3 regions of the Exiguobacterium sp. SH4S7 genome follow, and region 3 is predicted to be linked to each of the others. Evidence: predicted binding sites of a transcription regulator. Region 3 holds the regulator's gene; each other region holds the start of a gene.

Region 1 (7,516 bases), on a different contig from region 3:
GAAGGCGCCCCCTCCAATCATCGAACCGACGACGAGGGCTGTCAGTGCACCAAGACCTAACCGTTGATCTTTTTTGCCAGGACTTGCACCAGCCGAACCACCTGAGTCATGATCTAATTTAGTAGACATATAACTCATCCCTTCCGTTTAGTACGAATGAGGAGGACATGCCTCCTCGTTCGTCAGCGTTCGAGCCATTCAAACGTATCGGTGAGTGTCGCCGCCATGACGGCTTTGATCGTGTGCATCCGATTTTCCGCCTGATCGAACACGTATGAATGGCGGCTGCGGAACACCTCGTCGGTCACTTCCATCTCTTTCAGTCCATATTGTTCATGAATCGCTCGCCCGACCTCGGTCTCTAAATCGTGGAACGCCGGCAGGCAATGCAGAAACATGACGTCTTTATTTCCGGTCTTCTCGACCATGTCCATATTCACTTGGTACGGATGAAGGAGCTTGATCCGCTCTTCATATTCAGCTTCTTCGCCCATCGATACCCACACATCGGTATAGATGACGTCCGCATCAGCGACAGCTTCGTCGATGCTCTCCGTCAAGGTGATGCGTGCTCCTGTTTCAGCCGCGACCGAACGCGCGTAATCGACGACCTCGTCAGACGGCCAGAGCGATTTCGGCGCACAGATTCGCATGTCCATGCCGACTTTGGCACCACCGATCAACAGCGTGTTGCCCATATTGTTGCGTCCATCTCCAACGTAGACGAAACGAATGCCAGCCAAATCACCTTTTTGTTCTTTGACGGTTAAGAAGTCGGCCAAAATTTGCGTCGGATGATACAAGTCCGTCAAACCGTTCCAAACCGGGACCCCGCCATCCCGTGCAAGACCTTCCACCGTTTCGTGAGCGAAGCCACGGAATTGGATGCCGTCGAACATGCGTCCAAGCACGATCGCCGTATCACGGACCGATTCTTTTTTTCCGAACTGGATATCCGATTTCCCGAGGTATTCAGGATGCATGCCGAGGTCGATTGCCGCAACTGTGAACGCACAGCGCGTCCGTGTCGACGGTTTTTCAAACAAGAGCGCCACGTTCTTGCCTTCACAAATCCGGTGGGGAATCCCTTGTTTCTTTTGACGTTTGAACGCTGCTGATAAGTCGATCAAGTAGTTCAGTTCGTCCCGCGAAAACTCGTTAAGCGATAAAAAATGACGACCTTTCAAATCAAAGTTGAACGTTGTGGACATGTGTGTCTCCTCCTCGTTAAATATCTTCACGGATAATTGGACAACTCATACAACGCGGGCCTCCACGGCCTCGTGATAACTCACTCGACATGATTTCGATGACTTCGACCCCTTCTGAACGGAGCAGCTCGTTCGACACGTAGTTCCGGTCATACGTAACGACGACACCTGGGGCGATTGCGAGCGTGTTCGACCCATCGTTCCATTGCTCGCGCGCCGCAGCGATGGGGTCGCCCCCACCACATGGGATCAACACGATTTCCTCTAGGCCGAGAGCCGATTTCAACACTTTCAACAAATCAGTGTGTTGCGTGATGTGCAGCTCACCTTCCGCGTTCAACGTCAGCTCGAAGATGTTCATCTTGCCGCCCGGTCCTTGGATGAAAGGATGGATCGTGAACTTATCGTGGTCGACCATCGTGAAGACGGTATCAAGGTGCATGAACGCACGCGACTTCGGAATCTCGATGGCGATGACTTTCTTGAACGTGCCCCCGTTCGCGAGCAAGTTGAGGGCAACGCGCTCGATTCCTTGGGCGGTCGTCCGTTCCGATATCCCGATGGCGACGACTTCTTTTGATAGGACGAGTTCGTCCCCGCCTTCCATCGCGAACCGATAGTCACGATCCGACCAGATCGGGATATCATGCTTCGCAAAGCGTGGATGGTATCTCATAATATATTGCGTGAACAGTGATTCGCGGCGACGCGCCGGTTCTTTCATGCGATTGATCGACAAGCCGTTCCCAATCGCCGCGGCCGGGTCGCGCGTGAAGTACAGGTTCGGCATCGGGTCGAGAAAGAACGGATACGTGTCCTCGATCATCTCGTGCAGATGACGGCGCTTTTCGCGCTTGATCTCGGTTTTACGGATACCGGCCATGACCGTCTCGATCAACTGTTCGTTATCATAAGCGAGTAAATACTCTTTGAGCGTCTCGTATGAACCGTTAATATTTGATTTTGATTCCGAAAGAATGTCGGCGACGAATCGTTCACGTACGCCAGGCAGCGATAGTGTCTCTGCCATCAAGTTTTCTAAATAGAGCACCTCGACGCCCCGGTTTTGTAGCACGCTCGCAAAGTAGTCGTGCTCTTTTTGAATGACCGGCAAATGTGGAATGTCGTCGAACAAGAGTCGTTCCAAATACTCCGGCGTCAAATTTTCAAGTTCGCGTCCTGGACGCTTCAATAGTACAGTCCTTAGTTCACCAATTTCTGAATACACGTGAATCGGATGTTTCAGCGTTGTATCCCGTGCGGTCAATTGATCCGTCATCGATATCATCTCGCTTCCTCCTAGTGATTCGGGTGTGTTTCTACCCTTACATTATCAACTTACCCGATTCCGAGGCGGGTAATTCCGACGTTCTGATTGTGGTCGATTCCACAAAAAAATGGATACAATATAAGTCAAACTGAATGAACAAACGGTTGTGAATCAATGAACAAGGAGAGAGCAACGGTTGGGATGGATACACGATGTATGAACTGTGAATAAAATCCATTATTTTTTCTTTTCAAATTAAGGTACGATAACGACAGGATACGAAAAATGACTTTAGAAAAGGAAGTGAGTCGATGGCCATCGAACGTACAGAACGCGCGCGTCATGAAGCCCAAGTGACAGCGCTCATCCAAAAAGGGGATCCGGTCGATTTCCGCGACGTGTTTTTAACACTTCACCCGGGTGAACAGGCCGACATCTTCATCGAACTTAACCAACCCGATCGGGCGTTTGTATACAGCGCTTTATCACCTGAAGAGTACACCGATTTATTTGAAAAATTAGAGCTCGATGAACAACAGCAGTTCATCCAAGAAATGCCACGCCCGTATGCGGTCAGCGTCTTAAACGATATGTTCTCGGATAATGCCGCCGACCTCATGACCGAACTTCCGGACGATTTCATGAACGAACTGTTCGAACAGATGGACGAGACCGAGGCGACCGAGGTCAAAGACTTGATGCGCTATCCAGATGATACGGCCGGTGCCATCATGACGACCGAGTTCATCGTGTTACAGGCCGACAAAACGATCGGGGCGACACTCGAAGAGTTGCGTGACCTCGGTCCTGAAGCTGAGACAATTTACTATTTATATGTAATCGATGTAGACCGACGTCTCGTCGGCGTTGTGTCGCTCCGTGATTTGATCGTTTCCCCGCTCGACCATCTCATCGCTGACATCATGGGGCGGCGGGTCGTTTCGGCCCACGTCATGACCGATCAAGAAGACTTGGCCCGAACCGTCCAAAAGTATGACTTGCTCGCGCTCCCGGTCATCGATAGCGATGATCACCTGCTCGGCATCATCACCGTCGACGACGTCATGGACGTCATCGAACGCGAGACGACCGAAGACTTTGAAGAGCTGTCCGCGACGAAAGGCTCGTCTGACATCAACATGGGCCCGGTCGAGGCAGCGAAAAAACGTGCCCCTTGGATCATCAGCCTCATGTTCCTCGGGATGATCACCGCATCGACGATCGGTGGATTTGAAGATACGCTCGAGACGATCGTTTTGCTCGCCGTCTTCATGCCACTCGTCATGGGATCGGCCGGAAACGCCGCCACCCAGTCGCTCGTCGTCGCCGTACGTTCGATTGCGCTCGGCACGATCAATCGGAAAAATGTCGCCAAGATGATTCGCCGGGAGTTCGGAACCGGTGTCCTGCTTGGACTCGCCTGTATGGTCGTTATTTTCGGGGTCATCACGGTCCTGTACGATAGCGCCTTGATCGGCATGATCGTCGGCTTGTCGATTTTCGCCTCACTGAGCGTTGCCACGATTGTCGGTACACTCGTCCCGCTCTTGATCAACCGCCTGAAACTCGATCCGGCCGTGGCCTCGGGTCCATTCATCACGACGGTCGTGGACAATCTCGGATTGATCATCTACTTCACTGTCGCCACTTCATTGCTTCGCTTTTTCTGACACCTGACGTTTCAGGTGTCTTTTTTCGTGTGAGCTTTGTTACGGTTTGTTTACAAAAGCGATGATGGGAAATAATTATCGTGCCAGGCGGGTAATTACGAAAAGTACTTATAGATAAGAAGTAATACAAGGAGGGATAAATAGTGACGATTCAACAAGTTATATACATATTAGTGACCGGAGCCTTATTCATGGGACTCGTCGCTTACGTATCCTATCGCCTGACAAAAGGAAAAGTCGACAGCGCCGATGATTATTTCTTGGCTGGTCGCGGGCTGACCGGTCTCTTCATCGCCGGGTCACTCCTGCTCACAAACTTATCGGCCGAGCAGTTGATCGGCTTGAACGGGCAGTCGTTCGCCGGCAACATGTCGGCGATGGCATGGGAAGTGACGGCCGGGATTGCCGCCATCATCATGGCACTATTCCTACTGCCACGCTTTCTCGGCATCGGGATCACGACGATTCCTGAGTTTTTAAGTCAACGCTATGACGAGGACGTCCGGCGCTTGACCGTCCTCTTGTTCTTGTTCGGTTACATGTGCGTCACGATTCCGTCGATGCTCTATTCCGGCGGCCTCGCGGTCCTTCAGCTCTTCGACGTGCCCGAACTGCTCGGAATCAGCTTTGAACAGTCACTTTGGCTCGTCATTTGGTTCATCGGTATCATCGGCGCTATCTACGCCATTTTCGGCGGCCTCCGCGCCGTTGCGGTGTCGGATACACTCAACGGCATCGGGCTCATCATCATCGGCTTCCTCGTCCCGACGCTCGGCTTTATCGCACTCGGTGACGGCAGCGTCGTCGAAGGGATGAAGACGATCGCGACGTCGAACCCTGAAAAGTTGAACGCGATCGGGTCATCGAACGACTCGGTGCCATTCCTATCCATCTTCACCGGAATGATTTTCGCGAACTTGTTCTACTGGGCGTTGAATCAATATGTCATTCAACGGGCTCTTGGGGCTAAAAACCTCGCCGAAGGACAAAAAGGTGTCCTCTTCACCGGTTATTTGAAGTTGCTCGTTCCGATCTTTATGCTGCTTCCAGGCATCATCGCGTTTCACTTATACGGCACGAACATGGACAAGGCAGACCTCGCCTATCCGAGTTTGATCGCCGATTTGTTACCGACGTGGCTCATGGGCTTCTTCCTCGCCGTCTTGCTCGGCGCGGTGTTCAGCTCGTTCAACTCATTGCTGAACAGTATCGCCACACTGTTCGTGCTCGACATTTATAAACCGAAGTTCAAACCCGATGCCTCGGACAAAGATTTGATCCGGGTCAGCAAATGGTTCGGGACGTTCGTCGCGCTCGTCTCGTTCTTCGTCGCACCGAACTTGATGTACGCGCCGGACGGTCTTTGGGACTTGATTCGCCGTTTCACCGGTTTCTTCAACATCCCGATTCTCGTCGTCGTCTTGATTGGCATGCTCGTCAAGCGCGTGCCGCCGATCGCCGCTAAAATCGTCATCGGCTTCCACGTCATCACGTACTACTTCTTAGTCTGGGGTATGAAACAGTGGTTCGGATTTGACCTTGGCATCAACTTCATCCACATCTACGGCATCTTGTTCGTCATCGAGACGAGTATCATGTTGTTGTTCGCCAAACTGCGTCCGATGCAACAAATCAAGCCGATCCGGATCGACCTCGGTCGGGTGAAACCTTGGCGTCATGCGATCTCGACGTCAATCATCCTCGTCGCCTCGATGGTGTTCGTCTACTTCGTCTTCTCTCCGATCGGTCTCGCCTATGCGGACGGGATCGTCTCGGGCTGGTTCTGGCCAGCGACGCTGACATTGTTCGCCGCGACGAGCGGTCTCGTCTGGGTATCGTACCGGTACTGGCTCCCGAGATACGAGGTGTACTTGAACAACCTTGGAACGACCGAAACCGAGATCGAAGAAAAAGCGAGCGGCGGGTGACCTGCCTCTTTACAAAAACACCGTTCCTGCTGAAATGAATCAGTTCGAACGGTGTTTTTTCATCTGCAAAATCGCCTCACCATAAGAATGACACCTATCATTTTTCCATTATTTAGGTTAATGTGTAATGGTATGATTTACATACTTAGAAACGGAAAGGAACAGCCAAACGTCGGAGGTCCACTCATGAATACTAATTGGTCAGATTTTGAAATCTCATCCGCTTTTTCAGGCACATGTCTCGCTGTCCGAAAGCATGACCTATTAATCGAACGCCAACAAGGATATGCGAATCGTTCCGAACAACTGCCAAACCGTGACGTGACTCGGTTCGGGATCGCCTCTGGCTGTAAGTTGTTCACGGCGATCGCCATCTGTCAGCTCGTCGAACAAGGGAAGCTGGCGTTTACTTCGCTGCTCCGAGACTGTCTATCCCTTGATTTACCTAAGTTTGATACACGTGTGACAGTCGAAACGTTACTCACTCATACGTCAGGCATCCCGGACTATTTTGATGAATCCGTCATGGACGACTTTGAAGAGTTATGGCAACAACGTCCGATGTATCAGCTAAGACGATTGAGCGACTTTTTGCCCATGTTCCAGCAACAGTCAATGAAACATGAAATCGGCGAATTCCACTATAATAACGCCGGTTACATTTTGCTCGGTCTCATTGTCGAACAAGCGAGCGGATTGACGTTCTCGGATTACATCGAACAGTTCGTCTTCACACCGGCCGGCATGACCGACTCCGGTTACTTCTCGCTTGACGCCCTGCCTGCCGATACGGCGCTCGGCTATATCAACAATCCGGACGGTTCATGGCGGACAAACCAGTACTCTATTCCCGTCAAAGGCGGTTCGGACGGAGGGGCGTTCGTGACGGTGGCCGACATGGCCAAACTATGGGACGCGTTGCTCAGGCATCGTCTTCTCGGTCAACAGATGACAACGCGGTTATTGACACCTCACGTGACCGTCAATGACCGGGGCGGACATTACGGGTATGGCGTCTGGATTCAACTCGAACCTAACGAAGAGGTATTCAAATATCACGTGATGGGCTACGATCCCGGTGTCAGCTTCCATTCCGCCTATTACCCTGCTTTAGAAGTCACTTCTGTCGTCTGTTCGAACGAGTCAGAGGGGGCGTTTGATGTGATGAAAGCGATTGAAGTGAAAGTGGGTGCGTCTTGATGATCATCCGTCTTTACGATGAACGAGATTTTGAACAGATTCAAGCGTTGAACGAAGCTGAGGGCTGGCACCAGCTCGTTCGTCAAGATGAGTTGACAAAAGAAGCATGGCGCCGCTCGAACATCGCTTTCGTCATCGAGTCTGAAACGGGACACGTGATCGCCTATCTTCGCGGTTTGACCGACACAAAAGTCAGCCTTTACGTGTGCGAGTTGCTCATCGCTGCTTCGCACCGCC
Region 2 (7,516 bases), on a different contig from region 3:
GCCGCCATCTTTGGGGCGGAGGAATACGCGTTCGCGACGGCACCGCTCGTCGTGCTCGGCTGTATCATGATGCGGGCCTGTCATCTGGACACGTGTCCGGTCGGCGTCGCGACACAAGACCCGGCGCTTCGCCAAAAGTTCATGGGTAAACCGGAACACGTCGTCAATCTTATGACGTTCCTCGCCGAAGAAGTGCGCGAAATACTCGCCTCGCTCGGCGCGAAGACGATCGGTGAGGTCATCGGCCGAACGGACTTGCTAGAAGAGAGCGCCTGGAAACAGGAGCACGCGAAAGCGAAAATGCTCGATTTGACACCGATGTTATCGGTCCCGACAGCGTTACCGGGGAAGGAAGAGTTAGCTCATCCGGCTTTTCAGTCGTACGACCATCGAAAATTGATCCCAGCCGTATCGCGTTCGATCAAATCGCTTCAACCGACGTTCTTCGTCGGGCGGGTCCGCAATACGGACCGGGCCGTCGGGACGATGCTCGGCTACGAAGTGACGAAAGTTCACGGCAACATCGGTTTGGCTGAAGATACGATCTCACTCCGACTGAGCGGATCGGCCGGACAAAGTTTAGGCGCATTTCTTCCTCATGGCATCACAATCTCTGTGATCGGGGATGCGAACGATTATGTCGGAAAAGGGTTGAGCGGCGGGAAACTCGCGGTCATCGCTGAGAAACATGCCCCGTTCGACGAGAGCGAACAAATCATCGCCGGCAACGTCTGCTTGTACGGGGCGACATCGGGGATGGCATTTTTCAACGGACACACGGGGGAACGGTTCGCGGTCCGAAACTCAGGTGCCGTCACCGTCACTGAAGGCGTCGGGGATCACGGGTGTGAATATATGACCGGTGGGACGGTCGTCGTCCTAGGAACGGTCGGCCGCAACTTCGCGGCCGGGATGTCCGGAGGTGTCGCCTTCCTATACGGTGACCAAGACTATGACCAACTCGTCAACACGGAACTCGTAGCGGTCGAACGCGAGTTGACCGATGAGGACACAGAACAGATTTACACGCTGCTCGAGATGCATCAATTCCACACGGATAGTGTGAAAGCGAGTCGTATCCTCGAGTCGTTCGATGACGAGCGGAAGCGCTTCGTCAAAATCGTACCTCGCGATTATGCGAACGTACTTGACGTCATGCGTCAAATTGAAGCCACTCGTCCGGAACTGAACGAGGCAGACCGTGCCCTCGAACTGTTCCGGGTCGTGACTGAAGGAGGCGTAGTATGAGACATAAATTTATCGATATCCCACGTGAGACGCTCCCTGAGCGTACAGTGCTCGAGCGGATACGTGACTATGATGAATATGCATCCCGGATGGACGATGAACCGATCGTCAAGCAGGCCGAGCGCTGCATGGACTGCGGGACCCCGTTTTGTCACGTCGGTGACATGATCGGGCAAGAGACGATCGGGTGCCCGATCCACAACTTGATTCCGGAATGGAACAAGCTCGTCTCGGACCAAGACTGGTATCGTGCCTACGAGCGGTTGATGGAGACGAACAACTTCCCAGAGTTCACGGGCCGCGTTTGTCCGGCCCCATGTGAAGGGTCGTGTACGCTCGGCATCAGCGAAGACCCGGTCGCCATCAAATCGATCGAACGGACGATCATCGACCGCGCCTTTGAAGAAGGGTGGGTCCAGCCGCGCCTCGTCCAGATGCGGACCGGACGCTCGGTCGCCATCATCGGCAGTGGTCCGGCGGGTCTCGCTGCGGCGGACCAGTTGAATCAAATCGGTCATCACGTCACTGTGTATGAAAAAGCTGACGAGGCGGGCGGGTTGTTGTTTTACGGGATCCCAAACATGAAGCTTGATAAAGACGTCGTCCGGCGCCGGATTCACTTGCTGGCGGCGGAAGGAATCCGCTTTAAGACAGGTGTCAACGTCGGTGTTGATGTGACGGTCGAGTCACTCCGCCACAAGTTTGATGCCGTCATCCTCGCGACGGGGGCGCAGAAACAGCGGACGCTCGGAATCGAAGGGGACGATGCGACCGGCGTCGAACCGGCGATGGACTATTTGACCGAGTCGACACGGGTGCTCGGCGGAAAAATGATCGACGCACAGTATGACGCGGCCGGGAAAGACGTCATCGTCATCGGTGGCGGTGACACCGGGGCCGATTGTGTCGCCACAGCGATCCGGCAAGGTGCGAAATCGGTCACACAGTTCGGCAAACACCCGGAAAAAGGCATGTTCCGGGCGCCAGAACGTCCGTGGCCACTTCAACCAGACACGCTTTCGGTCGATTATGCTTACGCCGAGGCGATCGAACGTTATGAGCATGACCCGAGAACGTATTTGATCCGCTCGAACCGAGTTATTAGCCAAGACGGTCGCGTCGCCGGCATCGAGACGGAACGGATGGAAAAGATCGTCAAACCGGACGGACACGCGACGTTCTTCGTCGTCGAAGATTCAGTTAAGACGTATCCGGCCGACCTCGTCCTCGTCGCCATCGGTTTTGAACGTCCTGAATCCGAATTGCGCAAACTTGGCGTCGAAGCGAAGCAAGACTACGTTTCGAACGTGGACGGCGTCTTCGTCGCCGGGGACGCGAGACGCGGACAAAGCTTGATCGTCTGGGCGATCCGCGAAGGGCGAGAAGTCGCCGAAACGGTCGACGCTTACTTGGAGGCTTGTCAATCTCGTCTAAAAACTTCATCATAAAAAGGAGCGACGATTTCGTCGCTCCTTTTTAGATTGATCAATAGGAGGAGTCAGAGATGCTAACAGAAGTCCTCATGTATACGGGTTTTTGGTTTTTACTCGTGCTCGTCTTGCTCGGCACGATTTACACGCGGCGTAACCGGAAGTGATTACAGCACCATTGCGGCGATCAAACCGAAGACGATGAGCGGGATGTTGTAGTGGAGGAACGTCGGCCAGACCGTCTCACGCAAGTGGTCGTGTTGCCCGTCCGCGTTCAAACCGCTCGTCGGTCCGAGCGTCGAATCACTCGCCGGGCTACCGGCGTCACCGAGTGCTCCGGCCGTTCCGATGATGGCGATCGTCGCCTCGACCGAGAAACCGTACTGGATACATAACGGCACGAAGATGGCGGCGATGATCGGTATGGTCGAAAAGCTCGAGCCGATACCGAGTGTGATGACGAGACCGACGAGGAGCATGACGAGGGCGGCCAGGAACTGCGAGTCACCCATCAAGTTGCTTGCTCCGCTCACGAGCGGTTCAATCGCACCCGTTTCACGGATGACGGCGGCGAATCCGCTCGCAGCGATCATGACGAAACCGATGAAGGCCATCATGCGCATGCCGCTCGTAAAGATATCGTCCGCTTCTGACCAAGGGATGAGACGGAAGAGCGTCAACAGGATCAAACCGGTCACGGCCGAAGCGATCATCGATTCGGTCTGCAATTGAACGACCAAGACGACCAAGACGACGATCGCCGTCAACCAAATCTTCATGTTGCTCAACGTGCGGACCTCATAGTCGCTCGGACCGAGTTGGATCGTTTCATACGACCGCGGTTTCCGGTAGTGGAAGAAAGCGGTGATGAGTCCGACGAGCATACCGAGTGCCGGGATGGCCATGATGCTGACGATATTGACGTCACCGACGGCCATCCCGTTCGTCTCGACGTTCGGGAGCAAAATCTCGTTCAAGTAGATGCCGCCGAAGCCGACCGGTAGCAACATGTACGGTGTGACAAGCCCGAACGTGAGGATCGTCGCGACGAGCCGGCGATCGAGTTTCAACTCATTGAACAAGACGAGTAACGGCGGTACGACGATCGGAATGAAGGCGATGTGGATCGGTAAGACGTTCTGTGAGCTGATAGCGAGTAAGAGCAGCAGCGACAGCAGTAACGCTTTGACGCGACCGACACTCTTGCCGGTCACATCACGGCCAGACATGCTGATCAACCGTTCAGCCAGGACGTCAGGAAGGCCGGTCTTTGACAAGCCGACAGCGAACGCGCCGAGCAGGGCGTAGCTGAGGGCGATCGTGGCACCGCCACCAAGCCCGTCGCTGAAAGCGGTCAACGTGTCGTTGAAACCGAGTCCTCCGACAAGTCCACCGACGATGGCGGCGAGGATGAGCGATAAGACGATATGGACACGACTGATCGCGAGAGCAAATAAGACAATGACAGCTAATAATACAGCATTCATGAGTTCCAACACCTTTCGAATCATAAGTTCTTTCTCTTGTTATCGCTTTAATACGATAAAGACTTTTGAAATTTAACATACGTTTTATGACTTGTCAAATCATGAAAACAAAAAAAGCGACAACTTCGAAAAGTTATCGCTTCTTCATCATAGTTCGACGTTATGGTACACCTGACGAACGTCTTCTAAGTCTTCGAGTACGTCGAGTAGTTTCTCGAATTGCTCTTTCGACGCTTCGTCGAGTTCGACTTCGTTTTGCGGTAGCATCGTCAGCTCGGCGACTTCGAACGTCTCCACACCCGCCGCTTTGAACGCGGTCTGGACGGCATGGAATTCTTCCGGCTCGGCATAGACGATGACCGTCTCGTCTTCTTCGATGACGTCACGGACATCGAGGTCGTGCTCCATCATGAGTTCGAGCACGTCGTCTGCTGTCATCCCGCCGACACCGATGACGGCCGTCGCATCGAACATATACGCGACCGACCCGCTGACTCCCATGTTACCACCGTTCTTGCCGAACGCGGCCCGAACTTCAGAGGCGGTCCGGTTGACGTTGTTCGTGAGCGTGTCGACGATGAGCATCGACCCGCTCGGCCCAAAGCCCTCATAGCGGAGTTCGTCGAAGTTCTCTTCGTCGCCGCCTTTCGCTTTGTCGATGGCCCGGTCGATGATCGCTTTCGGGACGTTATACGTCTTCGCGCGCTCGACGACGAACTTGAGCGATTGGTTCAATTCCGGATCAGGTTCACCTTGGCGGGCGACGATGTAGATCTCGCGGCCGAACTTCGCGTAGATACGACTCGTATTGGCGTCTTTAGACGCCTTTTTCTCTTTAATGTTGTTCCATTTACGACCCATTACGTGTCATCTCACTTTCCATTGTTCGATAGATTCACTGTCGATTATATAAGAAGAAGCGAGCGTTGACGAGAGAAAATCATCCCTCGCTCTTGTCCATCTTCTCAACGATCTCGGTCAGCGTCTTTAAACTGTCGATCAAGCGGTCGGTCTCATCCTCATCGAGGAACGCTAACCGATCCTCGAACAGGCGCCGAAACGAGTCGCGCCGCTCGAGGAGCACGCGCTCTCCTTGGTCGGTCAATTGGTTCCAGATGACACGGCGGTCGCGCTCGTCAGGGACACGTGTAATATACCCTTCGTCGACGAGCTTCGTGATGAGCGGCGTCACGTTCGGCGGGGCAATCGATAACGTCTCACTAATTTGTCCGTTCGTGACCGCGCCTTCATCCTCGATCAACATCAGTAGATGAAAGTGAGAGAAGTTCAAGTTCGGGATTTGCGGGAGGTCGGAGCGGCGGAGCAGTTTTCTTCTGATTAACGGGATCAGTTTCACAAACTGATCGGCTGCATCTTGTCTTGGCATAGTCATAGTCACTTCCTAGTCAGGTTCTTTCTTCATTATACACGACCACAGGCGGGGTGGACGAGCAATCATCGGACTGTGAGCATTTACACACCGATTCCGCCAAACTAATGACACAAACAATGTAAGCGTTTACATATGGATCTGTCCTTGTTTTCATGAAAACGCATACGATTTTACTGAGCTGATCTGTAAAAATCAAGACCTATCCTCAAACAGCAAAAAAATATTGTGAAAGAGTTCACATTGTTGTCACGCACAAATTGAATGAAACGGTGTATTCTATGAATGTGAAGGAAAGCACAAACTCTTATCAGGCAAACCGATTATCCCGTGCTCTCCATCAAGTCAGAAGATCAGCTCTCATTCATGAGGAGGAAACCAACATGGCAGTTAAAGAGAAAGCAGTAGTGGAAACATCAGCAGAACAGATGGTCGACACGCTCGTCAAGCAAGCGCACACGGCACTCGACACGTTGATGACGTTTGACCAAGAGAAAATCGACACGATCGTCCAAGCGATGGCGTTAGCCGGACTCGAGCAACACGTCGCACTCGCTAAACATGCATTTGAAGAAACAGGTCGCGGTGTGTTTGAAGACAAGATGATCAAAAACATCTTTGCGACAGAATATATTTTCAACTCACTTCGCGGTGAGAAAACAGTCGGCGTCATCGAAGACGATGAGCAAAACGGCATCACATACATCGCCGAGCCGGTCGGTGTCGTCGCCGGGGTCACACCGGTCACGAACCCGACATCAACGACGATGTTCAAAGCGATCATCGCCATCAAAACACGTAACCCGATCATTTTCGGCTTCCACCCGTCAGCACAACAATGTTCAAGTGCAGCGGCCCGCGTCCTTCGTGACGCAGCGATCGCAGCAGGTGCACCGGAACATTTGATCCAATGGGTCGAAAAACCGTCACTCGACGCGACGAAAGCACTCATGAACCACCCAGGCGTGGCCATGGTACTCGCAACAGGCGGCGCGGCAATGGTGAAGTCGGCTTACTCGACAGGTAAACCAGCGCTCGGCGTCGGACCTGGTAACGTCCCGGCTTATATCGACAAGACAGCGAAAGTAAAACGCGCCATCTCGGACGTCATCTTATCGAAAACGTTCGATAACGGCATGATTTGTGCGTCAGAACAAGCGATCATCGTCGACCAAGAAGTATATGAAGACGTGAAACGTGAAATGACAGCGCTCGGCTGCTACTTCTGCTCACCAGAAGAAAAAGCCAAACTCGAAACACTCGTCATCAAGACAGACACATGTGCGGTCAACCCTGAGATCGTCGGGAAACCGGCAGCATGGATCGCCGAGAAAGCTGGACTCAGCGTCCCGGCCGACACGAAAATCTTGATCGCTGAACTCGAGACAGTCGGCGCAACAGAACTGCTCTCACACGAGAAGCTCAGCCCGGTGCTCGGCGCTTATAAAGTTCAATCACGAGAAGAAGGCTTCGCGATCGCTGAGAAAATGCTTGAAATCGGTGGTCTCGGTCATACGGCCGCAATTCACTCGACAGACGACGACGCGATCCTCGCGTTCGGACTTCGCATGAAAGCTTGCCGCATCATCGTCAACTCGCCAACGGCACACGGCGGTATCGGTGACCTTTACAACGAAATGACACCATCACTCACACTCGGTTGTGGGTCGTACGGTAAAAACTCCGTCTCTGAGAACGTGACGGCGAAACATCTACTCAACGTGAAAAAGGTGGCGAGACGTCGCGTGAATATGCAATGGTTTAAAGTCCCTGAAAAAATTTACTTCGAGAAAAACTCGGTTCAATACTTGCAGTCGCTCACGTCAAAAAAACGAGCAATGATCGTCACGGACGAAATGATGGTCAAACTCGGATTTGCTGACAAAGTCATCAAAAACTTGCCGGCTGGTGTTGACTACCGCATCTTCGACCAAGTCGAACCAGATCCATCGGTCGAGACG
Region 3 (7,516 bases):
GCATCACCCGTGTGACCGGTGAGAACACACTCATCGAGACACTGTATGGTTATAAGAATCTAGAAGACCAAGACATCAAGAGCGTCATCGTCGTCGACCGTAACCTCGGCGTGCAGCCGAAAGCGAGCGACGCCTATTACGAGCTCTTCCCGGGCCGTGAGGCGACAGAGGAAGAAGCGGCCAAGTTCGATGCGCTCGTCAAAGAGTTCGACGAACAACAACTGTTCGCGCAAGTCATCTCGGCCCATGAGGCCCGTTATGTGACGAACCGCGAAGAGACGCTGACGTTTTATAAAGTGTTCGTCCGCGACGTCGATACGAACGAGTACGTGTTCTTTATCACGGAAGACGGCATCAAGCTCGACTTCCACACGCGCGGGTTCCAACCGTTGCGCTACTTCTAAAAAAGGCTCACAGAAACGGATATTGTCCGTCTCTGTGAGCCTTTTTCATTTGTCTTCGATGAAGAACGTGACGACGAGAAAAGAACTGCAACTACGGTAGACTTTATAGAAAATGCGCCAAGTGAGTATCGATAGTCAGCCGGCCAATAATATGTGCGCATGGATGGGACGCAATTCATAATCCATCAAGCGGATATTTTTAGTCTACTCCATTGATTTCACCTACTTTCTGTTGTTCGTTTACATAGTCTATCTGACAGTCGGATGAACCGGGCTCGTCACTTTATGGTGATCTTTTTAATAGTGGACTCTGGATGAAATTATAATCACAAAAATGGGAAATGGTTACTTTGAGGGCCATAAGCCTAGTATATTTTTCATGACCTAAGAAAATTGTTGTACTATTGTCCTTTTTGTTTTGATAAAAAAGACATCTAGAAAATTGATTAGCAATCTTGAATACTATTAGAGTGGTGGGAAAGACATGGGCAGAATAGAGAAAACAGATGATTGAACTGCCGATATTTGTCTTTTCCCAAAATATAAAGCTTATATAGTAGGGGACACAACGTTGAGTAAAGGTTTTATAATGAAAGCATGTATGAGTAGTTTGGCTTTATTTACAATACTGGGGACAGCACATCCAGCTTACGCATCTACAAGGGGGAGCGAATCGAAATTGCGTCCAGACGCAGAAGTAGATTCGATTGAAGACGATCGTTTAGTAAACGATACGGATCAGCTTAATGAAATTGAAGTATTTTTCACTAATCCATCAGTTACGATGACGAAAGAAAGTGATGAGTTTAGTATTATACATGAAGACTCAAATTTAGAATTCGATAAAACAGAAGAAGGGAAAGTGATTTTCAGAAACAAAGAAGAACAGTATTCTATTGAAAATGTGGCTTTAGTAGGAGGTGTCCAAATCCTCTACAACATTGAATCAACTGAGTCGCCAAAAGAATATGTCTTAGATTTAGACATTACTGAAGGTAGTCGAATTATTCACGAAGATGGAGAGTACAAAATTGTGAATGAAAAAGGTGAGGTAGAGGTCTTCATTGGCTCCCCTTGGGCGAAAGACAGTAATGGAAACGAAGTCGAAACATATTATGAGATTAAAGACCAACAGTTGATCCAACATATTGATTATGAAGGAACGGATTATCCTTTAGTCGCTGATCCATTGTTCTGCTCGGATACAATCGATAATACAGCGTCGAAGTATACGGACTCTAATACTTTTTCTGTATATCCACGGACATGTGCACGAACGTATATTACAGCTAGCTATACTTTGGGTGGCGCATTATTAGGCGTTTTTGGGTCAACTGCCATCGGAAAACAGATGTGGTCTGAAGTTGTAGCAGACGCTTCGTATCAAGCGACAAGTACGGCAAACCGCCCGAAGCTCAAAGATCAATTTATCTGTCATGCAGTTAACCCGACTACGATTTGGAAATCATCTTGGAATCTAGATACGAATCGACCGGATGTTTCATTGTTGGATACGTATAAAGCACTTTGTAATCCAGACTATTAAAGGCGAGGTAAACTATGAACATTCAATACTTTGAACCAGATTCGTTATTTTTCATTGTAATCGCGTTGCTAATCCTCTATCCAATCCTTCTTTTAGTAGGGGTGACTACGAGTAAAACAAATCTTATTGGAAAGATTATTTACGGTATTTCAGCATTCTTTTATGCTTACGTGATTTGGTATAGCTACAGCCTAGGCATTTACTTAGACGAGATGTCTGATCCGGCACAAGATGAAGTCATCTTTGGTAGTATAGGATATTTCCATTTAATTTTGTTGGCATTCCCCTACATCTTTTTAACGATGGGTTTTACGTTCAAACAGCATACTCGATCATAATAAAAGAGCGCCTTCCGCTATACGCGGATTGGCGCTCTTTCGTCAGTTTTTCGGTTGTCGATAATTATTTCGATACCACATATTCACCCGGCTCACGACGTAGACGATAAACGCGAGCACCCACATGAACAGCGTCTCTCGATAAAAGTGGCCCCAGACCGAGCCAGGCGCATAAAAGCTATGCACCGTGACATCGATCGGCCAAATGACAAGCCGGATGAACAACGTGCTCATAAGCAAGCCGCTGAAGAGGCTGATGATGATACCGGACCATGTTTGGATGATAAACCCGACGACAATCGGCAGGAAGTAAAATAAAATGATCGGGACGTTCGTCGCCTCGCCGCGGATGAGTTCCGAGATATACTCGGTCCCACTCGGCACGATGTAGACGAACCCGGTCAGGAACGCATGCATCCAATCGATCCGCATGGCACGGGAACGCATCATGAATGGAGTTCCTCCCATTCTGTGAACAGTTCCGTGATCGACTCTTTCGTCGCGTCGGACTCGGTCGACAGCTCTTGGGCGCGGGCGAAGTCGTTGAACACGTCCGGTTCGCATAACAGCTGCTCGATTTCTTCAAGCCGAGCTTCGTGGCGCTCGATTGTCAGCTCGATCTCTTCGACCCGCTGTTTCAACCGGCGTTCTTCGCGCTGCTGTTCCTTGTCGGCGCGCTGCTTCTTGACGACGACTTGTTTCGTCTCCTCGCGGGCGAGCCGGGCAAGGTCCTCGAGCTCTTCTTTCTTCTCGACGTAATACGAGTAGTCGCCGAGGTACTCATCGATGCCGTTCGGCGTGATCTCTAAGACACGCGTCGCGAGCCGGTCGATGAAGTAACGGTCGTGGGAGACGAACAAGATCGTCCCGGGATAGTCGACGAGCGCGTTCTCGAGGATCATCTTCGAGTCGAGGTCCAAGTGGTTCGTCGGCTCATCCAAGACGAGCAAGTTCGGTTGCTCGAGCTTGAGCTTGGCGAGCGTCAGCCGGGCCCGTTCGCCGCCGGATAGTTCTTGGACGCGTTTCATGACGTCGTCCCCGCTGAACAAGAACTGGCCGAGCAGACTGCGGACTTCTTGCTCGCGCATGAGCGGCCAGTCGTTCCAAATCTCGTCGATGACGCGGTTCGCGTCCGACAAGTTCTGTTGTTCCTGGTCGTAGTAGCCGATTTCGACGCCGGTACCGTAGCGGATGTCACCGGTGAGCGGTGGTTGTTGTTTCGTCAACACTTTGAGGAGCGTCGATTTGCCGACTCCGTTCGGGCCGACGAGGGCGACCGACTCGCCGCGTTGCAGTTGGAAACGCAAGTGTTGTGCGATCGGTTCTTCGTAGCCGATGGCGAGGTCGCTGCCGCTCAACACATCGTTCCCGCTTTGGCGTTTGATCGAGAACGACAACACCGCGCTTCGTTCGTCACCGTCCGGCACGTCCATGCGGTCGATCTTCTCGAGCCGCTTGCGGACGCTTTGGGCGCGTTTCGTCGTCGTCGCCCGGGCGATGTTCCGTTGGATGAAGTCTTGCATCTTGGCGATCTCTTCTTGTTGCGACTCGAACTGTTTCTTCTCTTGCTCGTAAAGCGCGGCCTTCTGCTCGAGGAATTTCGTATAGTTCCCGACGAAGCGGCGGCTGCGGTTGCGTGACAGCTCGTAGACGACCGAGACGACGCGGTCGAGGAAGTAACGGTCATGGGAGACGATGAGGACGGCACCTTTATAGCCGCTCAAATATTTCTCGAGCCAGCTGAGCGTCTCGATGTCCAAATGGTTCGTCGGCTCATCCAAGATGAGCAGGTCCGGGCTTTGCAGGAGCATCTTCGCTAAGGCAAGACGTGTCCGCTGTCCCCCTGAGAGCGTATCGATCCGACGTTCGAAGTCGTCCGGGTAAAACCGCATCCCGTGCAAGATCGAGCGGATTGTCGCTTCATACTGATAGCCGCCGCGGTCTTTGAACGTGTGTTGCTCCTCGTCATACGCCGCAAGCAGACGCTCGTAGGCGGCCGGGTCGTTCAAGATCCGCTCCGAGCCCATGTCTTGCTCCATCTGGCGGAGCGTCTTCTCTTGTTCGATCAAGTCGGTGAAGACGGTGAGCATCTCGTTCCACATCGTCTCGTTCGATTCTAATCCTGAGTCTTGGGCGAGATAGCCGATCGTCACGTCTTTTGGCTTCATGATGTCGCCCGAGTCATAGTTGTACTCGCCGGCGATGACTTTTAACAGCGTCGACTTGCCGGCGCCGTTGCGGCCGACGAGGGCGACGCGTTCGCCTTCTTGGATTTCTAGTTTGACATTCTCTAAAATCGGCTCGACGCCGAACGATTTGGATAAGTTGTTGACTTGCAGTAGGATCAAGTGAAAAAACCCCTTTCTCTCTGTTTAGTATACTTTATTTCTTCCCCTTTTCAGGTATATTCATTGAGTGCTTATGTGAATTCGTTTACAATCAAGGTGTATGAAATCAGATTCGTTTGAAACGCGTCGTAAAAAGGAGGCTCTTTCCGTTGAGTCAAAACGAACCAAAGATTCCGCAAGCGACAGCCAAACGGTTGCCACTATACTATCGGTTTATCCAAAGCCTACATTCGTCAGGGAAACAGCGTGTCTCTTCTGCTGAACTGAGCGAGGCGGTCAAGGTCGATTCGGCAACGATTCGCCGTGACTTCTCATACTTCGGTGCGCTCGGTAAAAAGGGATATGGCTATAACGTACAGTATCTGTTAGAATTTTTCCGTAAGACGCTGAATCAAGACGAGATCACGAACGTCGCCTTGGTCGGGGTCGGTCATCTCGGGACAGCGTTCGTCAACTATAACTTCCTTAAAAACAATAACACACATATCGTCGTCGGGTTCGACGCAGACGAGACAAAAGTCGGCACGACGATGTCAGGTGTCCCGATTCATCACGTCGATGAGATGGAACAGATTATGAAGCAAAACAAAATCGATGTCGCCATCCTCACGGTCCCGTCTGCCTACGCGCAACCGGTCGCCGATGATTTGGTCCGCTATGGCGTTCGAGGGATCTTGAACTTCACGCCGGCGCGATTGACTGTACCGGACACGGTCCGCGTCCATCATATCGACTTGTCGATCGAACTCCAGTCGCTCATTTACTTTATGCAACACTATCCATCCGCTGAGGGGGTCCATCAATAATGGAATTTCTACAATCATCACTCGTCGTCGGTATCCCAGGTGGCGTCAGTATTTTCGTCATCGCCATCATCGCGCTCATCCTCTTCGGGCCGAAGAAATTGCCAGAGTTCGGCCGGGCAGCGGGGCAGACGCTCCGTGAGTTCAAAAATGCCACGAACGGTATGATGAAAGAGCACGATGAGACCGACAAGAAAGAAATTGAGAAGAAAGAGCAGTAAGCCATGAGCCATCAACCTGATCAAGAACGGGCACTGTCCGATCACTTGACAGAGCTGCGGAGACGACTGATGCTGTCGGCATTTGTCGTCTTTGCCTTCTTTCTGATCGCTTTGCCGAGTGTCAAATACGTGCTCGCCTATCTGCAGGCGGACCTCGTCGAACGAGGGCTCGAGCTGAACGCCTTTGGGGTCGCGGACCCGCTCATGATTTACTTGAACTTGGCGCTCGTCATCGGGCTCGTCGCATCGGGTCCATTTCTACTGTATCAACTGTGGGCGTTCGTCGCACCTGGTCTGCATCCGAATGAACGAAAATGGACGCTCGCCTATATCCCGGTCATCTTTATCTTGTTCCTCATCGGTCTCGCATTCGCCTACTATTGGTTGTTCCCGCTCGTCCTCGATATCTCGACGGACCTCGGGCAAGACCTCGGTCTGACGCAAATCATCGGGGCGACGAACTATTTCACGTTCCTGTTGCAACTGACGATCCCGTTTGGACTGTTGTTCCAACTTCCGGTCGTGACGATGTTCTTGACGCGCATCGGTGTCGTGACGCCGTACTTCCTCTCAAAAATTCGGAAGTACGCCTACTTCGCCTTGTTCGTCATCGCGGCATTCATCACGCCGCCGGATTTGACGTCGCACCTCATGGTGTCGCTGCCGCTCTTCTTCTTATATGAGATCAGCTTATCGATCTCGCGTGTGACGTACCGCGGTGTGCTCCGACGTGAGAAAGAGGCGATGGTGAAAGAACAGATGGATTTGATGAAGCAAATGAATGAGAAGTGAACACTACGTCATGTGACGTGGTGTTTTTTTTAATTTTAGGGCTATTAAATTTTGAAAAAACAACTTAAAATTAGGAAGGTTGAATTAAAAATGGATTATTTTTGAAAGTTATGTATTCATAAACAGAAATGAGGAGAACGATGAACAAATGGTTATGGAGCATACTCGTTGTGCTCGTCATGGTGGCAGCGCCCGGATTAGACGTTCGGGCAGAGGGTTATGCCAAGCCTGAAGTCATTCCGGCAGGAGAAGTGGTAGGAAATAGTGAATATGTGTGGCGCTCAGGAGATCCTGAGACGCTCGTCCATGTGAAGACCGGTGAAGTCTATACATTACCGATTCGAGTGTCCGTCTTGCACAACATTCACGCAGTCGGGGACGGTCGATTTATTTTGGAAGGGTGGCAACAATGGATGGTATGGGATATCCATACCGATTCAGGTTCAAGCTTTCCGATTGAGCCGGGAAGCGGTCTGGATGCAGTCGTTGCGATCAATCAGTCGGCGGAAACAGTTTTATGGACCGACGACAAAAAATATGTCACCACGTCGATGGCAGGGGACATCCTCGGGTCGATCACTAAAGAGAGTATGTATGAAGCATACGGACTGCTCGACGACGGAAATGTCCTCGCATTCGTGGATGGCCAAATCACGAAACGGACAGTGACGGGTGAAGTGCTCGAGACGCTTGGTTCATATACGGGCCAGGTGAGGGGAGCGTCGTTGATCAAGGGAGCGAACCAGTGGGTCGTCACAAAATCCGGTGACTGGGAACATCTCAATATATTCGATATAGCGACGAAACGATGGATTGAGAAAGATGCGCCAGACGTAAGGAATCTAAGTTGGAAAGACGGCGTCTACTACTTCACGATTCGAAAGATGTACACGACGTTTTATGTCAGTTATAACGTGGCGACGAATGAGTGGCGAGAAGCGCCGATCGATGACGCGGACGTCCGACAGCACGGACCGTGGTATGTCTTTTCTGAAAACCGCACGGTAGGTTATACGCCGGAGTCGTTATGGAAAGCACCATGGAAACTGCTTGTCAACGTGCCG

What was found. The regulator Rex, encoded in region 3, represses fermentation and respiration genes when NADH is low (regulators of the CRP and FNR family bind a similar motif). The targets are predictions, from matches to a motif close to TTGTGAAATATTTCACAA.
Region 1: a site for Rex is predicted at 2,646-2,663, ahead of arcA (arginine deiminase). Genes of this name have one in related genera too.
Region 2: a site for Rex is predicted at 5,782-5,799, ahead of adhE (bifunctional acetaldehyde-CoA/alcohol dehydrogenase). Genes of this name have one in related genera too.

Annotation. Positions count from the first base shown of each region.
Region 1 is NZ_SJUT01000003.1:318,176-325,691, forward strand. Features, by position in the region: gene arcD (arginine-ornithine antiporter) at 1-129, opposite strand, end outside; gene argF (ornithine carbamoyltransferase) at 183-1,211, opposite strand; gene arcA (arginine deiminase) at 1,228-2,457, opposite strand; gene mgtE (magnesium transporter) at 2,793-4,151, shown strand; gene EVJ29_RS08365 (solute:sodium symporter family transporter) at 4,295-6,079, shown strand; gene EVJ29_RS08370 (serine hydrolase domain-containing protein) at 6,266-7,279, shown strand; gene EVJ29_RS08375 (GNAT family N-acetyltransferase) at 7,279-7,516, shown strand, end outside.
Region 2 is NZ_SJUT01000004.1:60,504-68,019, forward strand. Features, by position in the region: gene gltB (glutamate synthase large subunit) at 1-1,248, shown strand, start outside; gene EVJ29_RS09300 (glutamate synthase subunit beta) at 1,245-2,696, shown strand; gene EVJ29_RS09305 (Na+/H+ antiporter family protein) at 2,846-4,165, opposite strand; gene EVJ29_RS09310 (YebC/PmpR family DNA-binding transcriptional regulator) at 4,313-5,026, opposite strand; gene EVJ29_RS09315 (MarR family winged helix-turn-helix transcriptional regulator) at 5,106-5,552, opposite strand; gene adhE (bifunctional acetaldehyde-CoA/alcohol dehydrogenase) at 5,939-7,516, shown strand, end outside.
Region 3 is NZ_SJUT01000007.1:102,611-110,126, reverse strand. Features, by position in the region: gene EVJ29_RS12990 (hypothetical protein) at 1-404, shown strand, start outside; gene EVJ29_RS12985 (DUF2599 domain-containing protein) at 976-1,950, shown strand; gene EVJ29_RS12980 (hypothetical protein) at 2,331-2,738, opposite strand; gene EVJ29_RS12975 (ABC-F family ATP-binding cassette domain-containing protein) at 2,735-4,636, opposite strand; gene EVJ29_RS12970 (redox-sensing transcriptional repressor Rex) at 4,786-5,442, shown strand; gene EVJ29_RS12965 (twin-arginine translocase TatA/TatE family subunit) at 5,442-5,660, shown strand; gene tatC (twin-arginine translocase subunit TatC) at 5,664-6,452, shown strand; gene EVJ29_RS12955 (hypothetical protein) at 6,593-7,516, shown strand, end outside.